DNA from 2 places in the Streptomyces sp. NPDC048590 genome. Region 1 is predicted to be linked to the other one. Evidence: riboswitches for the same ligand, from Rfam matches in the RefSeq annotation. Region 1 holds a riboswitch; the other holds the start of a gene.

What was found. Region 1 has a riboswitch for cobalamin ahead of ACGFNN_RS32990 (ABC transporter substrate-binding protein). Riboswitches for the same ligand answer to the same signal wherever they lie in the genome.
Region 2: it holds a riboswitch for cobalamin, as region 1 does, so the genes downstream of both, ACGFNN_RS25265 (cobalamin biosynthesis protein) here and ACGFNN_RS32990 (ABC transporter substrate-binding protein) in region 1, are expected to answer to the same signal.

Annotation. Positions count from the first base shown of each region.
Region 1 is NZ_JBICWC010000016.1:28,962-32,361, reverse strand. Features, by position in the region: gene ACGFNN_RS32995 (FecCD family ABC transporter permease) at 1-626, opposite strand, end outside; gene ACGFNN_RS32990 (ABC transporter substrate-binding protein) at 623-1,657, opposite strand; cobalamin riboswitch at 1,700-1,895, opposite strand; gene ACGFNN_RS32985 (N-acetylmuramoyl-L-alanine amidase) at 2,246-3,379, opposite strand.
Region 2 is NZ_JBICWC010000009.1:53,811-57,210, reverse strand. Features, by position in the region: gene ACGFNN_RS25270 (cobyric acid synthase) at 1-983, opposite strand, end outside; gene ACGFNN_RS25265 (cobalamin biosynthesis protein) at 980-1,924, opposite strand; cobalamin riboswitch at 2,053-2,180, opposite strand; gene ACGFNN_RS25260 (hypothetical protein) at 2,327-2,548, opposite strand; gene ACGFNN_RS25255 (anion permease) at 2,561-3,400, opposite strand, start outside.

The DNA.
Region 1 (3,400 bases):
AGCGAGCCGAGCAGCCAGAACAGCACGCCCCGGGTGGTCTCCGCGTCGGCCGCCGTCGTCACCACGAACGAGGTCAGAGCGGAGAACAACTGCATGGCCGCCACCCCGGACAGCACCACCCGGTCCGTCGTCCCTCCGAGTGTGTGGCTGAGCAGCAGCACCAGCGCGAACGAACCGACCGCACCCAGGAACGCGCCGCCGGAGACGGACAGGACACCGCCGCCGGCACCGAGGACGATCACGGTGACGGCGCCGGTCGACGCCCCCGAGGAGACCCCCAGGACGAAGGGGTCGGCGAGGGGGTTGCGCAGCAGTGACTGCATCACCGCGCCGCACACCGCGAGTCCGGCGCCGCACACCGCGGCGAGCAGGGTACGCGGCAGCCGCAGGTTCCAGACGATGCCCTCGCGGATCGGAGTCAACTCCGTCGCGCCCCAGCCCAGACGGGAGGCGACCACCGACCAGACGTCGCCCACGCCGATGTCCGCCGGGCCGATGGTGATGGCCACGGCGACGGACACGGCGAGCACCGCCAGCCCACCGGACAGGCCGGCCACGAGGCGCAGCACCCCGGCGGCGCCGCCCCGAGTCGGGCGGACGGGGGAGGACCGCAGGGCGGTGGTCATCCGCCGAGCCCGTACGCGCGCATCGCAGCGGCCACCTTCTCCACGCCCTCGACCGTACGGATCGTCGGGTTCATGGCCTGCCCGCTGAGCAGCACGTACCGCTTGTCCTTCACCGCCTTCATGTTCTTCGTCGCCGGATTCGACTCCAGGAACGCGATCTTCTTGGCCGCCGACTCGGCGGTCTGCGACTTGCGGGTGAGGTCGCCGATGACGAGTACGTCGGGGTCGCGGTCGGCGACGGTCTCCCAGTTGATCTGGGGCCATTCCTGCTTGGTGTCGTCGAAGACGTTCTTCGCACCGAGCGTGTTGGTGATGATGCCGGGCGCGCCGCAGCAGCCCGCCATGTAGGGGGACTCCTGGTTCGCGAACCAGTACAGGACAGTGGTGTCCTCGGCGCGGATCCCGGACGTGGCCTTGGTCACCCGGCTCTTCAGCCGTTCGACCAACTGCTCACCCCGATCCTCCACCCGGAAGACCCGGGCCAGTTCCCGCACCTCACGGTAGACCGTCTCCATGGTCAGCGGCTTCGTCCGTGCGCCGTCGCCATCACCGCTGTTGTCCTTGCCCTCGCAGTCGGCGGGCGACAGATACGTCGGCACGCCGAGCTCCTCGAACTTCTCGCGCGGTGCCACTCCGCCCTTGCCCAGGGTGGAGGCGAAGGAGGACGCCACGAAGTCCGGTTCGGTGGCCAGGACCTTCTCGAACGACGGCTGGTTGTCGGCGAGCCGGGGCACCTCGCCGTCGCCCTTCTCCAGTCCCTTCATGACTGGATCGGTCCAGGTGGCCGTGCCCACCATGCGGTCTGCCAGACCGAGGGAGAGCAGGATCTCGGTGGTGCCCTGGTTCAGCGACACGGCCCGCTTCGGCGCGTCCTCGACCGTCACCTTCCGCCCGCAGTTGTCGAAGGTCACGCCCTGGCTCCCGGTGCCTGCGGGTTTGGCGGAGGAGCCGGAGCCGGAACCGCACGCGGTAAGCAGCAGGGCCCCGGTCAGGAGCAGGACGGAACAGCGGGTGGGACGTGACAGGTGCACGGTGGCGGCTTCCTAGGCGTCAGACCCATACGCGGGGTCCGTGCGGACGATCAGGTCGCCAGCAGGTCTTCGGACTCGGGATCACCCCGGCGGAACGCCTTCCCGGACCCGGCCGTGGCCTGCATCCAGTGGCTTCTGTCCCGCCTGTCACCCTTACCGCTGCGCGTCAGTTCCGGTCTCTCACCGGATTCCCTGACCCGTGCACGTGTACCTCTACGCTCACGAGTTCGACTGGCGTCCGGAAAGTACCACGTCCTGCCAGCGCGGCCCGAACCGCCCGTTGTGCTGGGGGTACGGTCTGATGGGACGTGGCGGTAACGGCCTCAGGCGCTGGGTCGGATTCGGTGATCCCGACCCAACGTCCCGGAGGAGTCCCACAGATGCCGACGAATCCCCTCCTGACTCGCGTAGATGCGGGTCAGGAGGGGATCGGCGTTCTGTCCGAGGCTGCTCAGACAGCCTCTCGAAGATCATCTTGCGCGGTTGTCGCACAAGCCGACCCTGGTGCAGGCGCTCCGGACCGCGACGCGGACCTTGGAGCCGGTTCCCGCGACAGGCATCCCACCCGCCGGCCGGGCCGGAGAGCGCTCAGCGGGTGAGGGTCTCGCGGACGGTTCCGCCGACCAGCGCGCACCATGTGCTGAGGTCGATCTTGCCGTTGGGGTGCAGGTTGTGCAGACGCTGCATGTCCTGCACGGCCTTCTTGGTGCTGTGGTCGTAGGCGCCCGTGATGCTGACGGTGTCCGCATAGCCCTTGATGGCGAGCAGATACTGCACGGCCTGAACGGGAAGTCCGGAGGCGCCCTTGTCCAGAGTGGGGGCCAGCGCTTCCCAGGTGGGGGTGTCGAAGGTGGCGTCAGGCGTGACGGCGATGCCCCGACTGGTCTGGAAGTCGGCGACGACCTCGTTCATGTCGGTACTGAACACACCGTCGATGGGCAGGTCGCTGTAACCGGCGTTCACCAGCAGGTACTGGGCGACCCGTACCACCTGACTGTCGACGAACCGCCAGATGTCCGGCCAGCGCCGTGCGGGTGCGGCGGCGGGCGATACGTTCATGGACTGCATCACTCGCCGGCGGATCCCGGGGAAAAGCCGGTAGAACGCGACACCTGGGCAGTCGGTGCCCAGGCGGAAGTCCCAGTGGCCGAAGATGTCCCACGCATTCAGGTCGAACTGCCTGCACACCGCGGTACACAGTTCCACCAGCGAGTCCACCAGCGCCGCCGGCGGGGTCTCGGTGGTGTAGGTGCCCTCGTTCTCGATCCCGATGGCGTTGCCGTTCTCTCCCGGGCAGTGGGCGGCGGTCACCTGGTGCTCGCCGGTGACGAGGGTCTCCAGGCTGCGGTGGCGACCCTCGAGGACATGGCCGCCACGGCTGACGGTGAAGTGCTGGCCGGTGTCCGCCCAGCCATTGGTGTCCATGTGAAGGTCCTGGCAGTCACGCGCCAACTGCATGGCGTGCTCGCGGGAGTAGTCAGTGACATTGGGGAACGCCATGTGGTGCAGGATGATCTTGTTGGTGGTGTTGCTGCCGATCTGGACCGGACTGACCGGCGGCCGCGCACCCCAGCTGTCGCAGTCGATGATCCAGGGGAACTGCGGCGAGGGGGCCGCACCGGCAGCGGCCGGGAACGCCACCTCCGTGCCGACGACAGCAGCGACTGCGGTGCCAAGGCCGACCCGGAACAGGGTGCGACGGTCGACTTCATGCTCGTGCATAGCCACGGGGACTCCGAAGTG
Region 2 (3,400 bases), on a different contig from region 1:
CGCAGCGCGTCGGCCAGGCCGCGTTCCCGCAGCCAGGCCAGCGCCTTCACGGTGCCCCGGGTACCGGGCACGACCACCAGGTCCGCGTCGGCCAGTTCCTCCGGCCGGTCGACGAACCGCACCACCACGCCCGGCTCGGCCGCCAGGGCGTCGACGTCGGTGAAGTTCGACATCAGGGGGACGGCGCACACGGCGACCCGCAGCACGTCCTCGCCGTGCGGGGGAGCCACGACGGACTCCCGCACCGTGCCGCGCATCGAGACCCGAAGCCCGTCCTCCTCGTCGATGCCCAGCCCGTGGGCGTACGGCAGGACCCCGTACGTGGGCCGTCCGGTCAGTCCGAGCAGCATGTCGAGGCCGGGTTCCAGCAGGGAGACGTCACCGCGGAACTTGTTGACGAGGTACCCCGCGATCAGCGCCTGGTCCTCCGGGTCCAGCAGCGCCGTCGTACCGAAGAACGAGGCGAACACCCCGCCCCGGTCGATGTCCCCGACCACCAGCGCGGGGAAGCCCGCGGCCCTGGCGATGCCCATGTTCACGATGTCCGTGCGCCGCAGATTGATCTCCGCCGGACTGCCGGCGCCCTCGCAGATCACCGCGTCGTACGTGCTCCGCAGCTGCTCGAGGCAGTCCACGACCGTGCCCAGCAGCGACTCCTGCCGGCCTCCGTGGTAGCCGCGCGCGCTCATCTCACCGACCGGCTTCCCCATCAGGACGACCTGGCTGGAGCGGTCACCGCCCGGCTTGAGCAGCACCGGGTTCATCAGGGCGCTCGGCTCGACGCGGGCCGCCTGCGCCTGCATCGCCTGGGCGCGGCCGATCTCCGCCCCCTCCCGGGTGACGAACGAGTTCAGCGACATGTTCTGCGCCTTGAACGGCGCGACCTTCACCCCCCGGCGCACCAGCCACCGGCAGATCCCCGCGGTGACGACGCTCTTGCCCGCGTCCGACGTGGTCCCGGCGACCAGCAGCCCGCCGCTCATCCAGCTCTCCGTCCCATGGCGATCCGGCCCGCCGCGCACACCGCGAGGGCCAGCACACTGACGCGGCGCGACAGCCGCACCGCACGTTCGATGTCGGTGACCCGCACCTCGCGGCCGTTCTCCCCGCCCAGCACCGGCCGGTGCTCCACCCGTCCGCCGTACGCGAGGGTCCCGCCGAGCCGTACACCGAGCGCCCCCGCGAACGAGGCCTCCACCGGGCCCGCGTTGGGGCTGGGATGCCGCCCCGCGTCCGAGCGCCAGACCCGCGCCGCCTCGCGCGGGCGCCCGCCGGCCGCCACCGCCAGGGCGGCGGTCAGCCGGGCGCCCGGCCAGCCGGCGAGGTCGTCCAGCCGGGCCGACGCCCAGCCGTAGCGCAGGTAACGGGGCGACCTGTGCCCCACCATCGCGTCCAGGGTGTTCACTGCCCGGAAACCGACGAGTCCGGGCACCCCGCCGATCGCGCCCCACACCAGCGCCCCCACCACGGCGTCGGAGGTGTTCTCGGCGACCGACTCCACCACGGCGCGGGCGATCCCCGGACCGTCGAGCGCCTGCGGATCACGGCCGCACAGATGGGGCAGCCGCTCCCGGGCGGCCTCGACGTCACCCGCGGCCAGCGCGCCGCCGACGGCACGGGCCTCACGGGCCAGCGAGGTCCCCCCGACGACGGACCAGGTGACGGCGGCGGTCAGCGCCACGGCGAGCGCGGGGCGGCCGCGCACGGCGCGCGCCGTCAGCGCGGCCGCGCCCGCGGCGCCCCCGGCGCAGACGAGCGTGTGGAGGGCGCCCCAGCCCCGGTGGTCACGCCACAGCAGGCCCTCGGCGCGCGCCGCGGCGCGCCCGAAGCCGGCGACCGGATGCCCCCGCCGGGGGTCACCCAGCAGCAGGTCCCCGATCAGACCGGCGGCGGCGCCGTACGCGAAGACGCGGTCGGCTCTCACCGCTCAGCCCGCGCTCGTGCCTCGAAGGGGCCGGGGGACAGCTGGTACGGCGACCGACGCAGGGCAGCCAGGCATGGCGTATGTCCTCACTCAGGGTCCGCGCCCTGGTTCGACGTGACCGGCGACGAGAGTCTCCTGGCTCCCGGATCCGCAGTTCCTCCGGCCTTCCAGTCCGCGTGCGGGCCGTGACTTCCGTGTGGAGGCTGCTCCCCGGTGACAGTGGCGGGACCGCGCCGGATTCGCACCGGCTTCCTCTGCTGTCGCCGTAAATGGCTCCGGCAGTCCACCACGCGCCGCGAATACCCGTCAACCTGCCATTGACCTGCGAGGGTTCCGTGTGCCGAGACGCACACCGGGCCGGGACACCCGAAGTGTCCCGGCCCGGTGCGTGGAGCGAGGCCGTCAGGCCACGATGAGATAGATCCCGTAGGCGACCGCCCCCGCGCACAGCGCGAAGCAGGCGTACGCGCCGGTGCGCGCCAGGGCGCCGCCACCGCCGCCCTGCGCCGACGGGACCAGCCTGGCGAGGCCGGTGATGCCCAGCGTGAAGAGACCCACCAGCGCCACGGTGACCACGAGGCTGACGCCGAAGACGGAGGCGAGTGCTGCCCAGTCGATGTTCATGCGGATTCGTCCTTACACCGTGGCCGGCCGGGCCGGGTTTTCGGCCTGGGTCTCCGGAGCGGGGATGGTGGTCTTGAGGTCCGAGGCGGGCCCGCCGACGGGCGGCGGGGTGACGGCCGCGATGGCGGTGGTGACCACGCCCGGGGGCTCCTCGGCGGTCGCGTTGACGTTGGTGTGGTCGACCGGCTTGCGGCGCGACAGCATCCAGATGGCGCCGGAACCCGCGACGAGCAGCACGGCGACGACCGCGACGCCCCAGGACCCCTGCTTGGTCAGGAACTCGGCTCCCGCCCCCACCAGGCCGGCGGCCGGAAGCGTCAGCCCCCAGGCGACGAACATCCGGGTGGCGGTGGACCAGCGGACCACGCCCCCCTTGCGCCCGAGACCGGCGCCCATCACGGCGCCGGAGCAGGACTGCGTGGTGGACAGCGAGAAGCCGAGGTGCGAGGAGGCCAGGATGACCGTCGCCGCGCTCGTCTGGGCCGCGAAGCCCTGCGGGGGACGGAGGTCGGTGAGGCCGCTGCCCATGGTGCGGATGATGCGCCAGCCGCCGAGGTAGGTGCCCAGCGCGATCGCGATCCCGGCGGAGGCGATGACCCAGACCGGCGGGTTGGAACCCGGGGAGAGGACACCGCCGGTGACCAGGGCCAGGGTGATGATGCCCATCGTCTTCTGCGCGTCGTTGGTGCCGTGGGCGAGGGAGACGAGACCGGCCGAGGCGATCTGGCCGGCCCGGTAACCCTTGGCGGTCGACTTCAGCTGGGCCTCGTCGGTGATCTTCCGGTTGAGGCGGTACGTCAGCTTCGTCGCCAGGAGGGCGGCGAGACCCGCGACCAGGGGAGCGGCGATCGC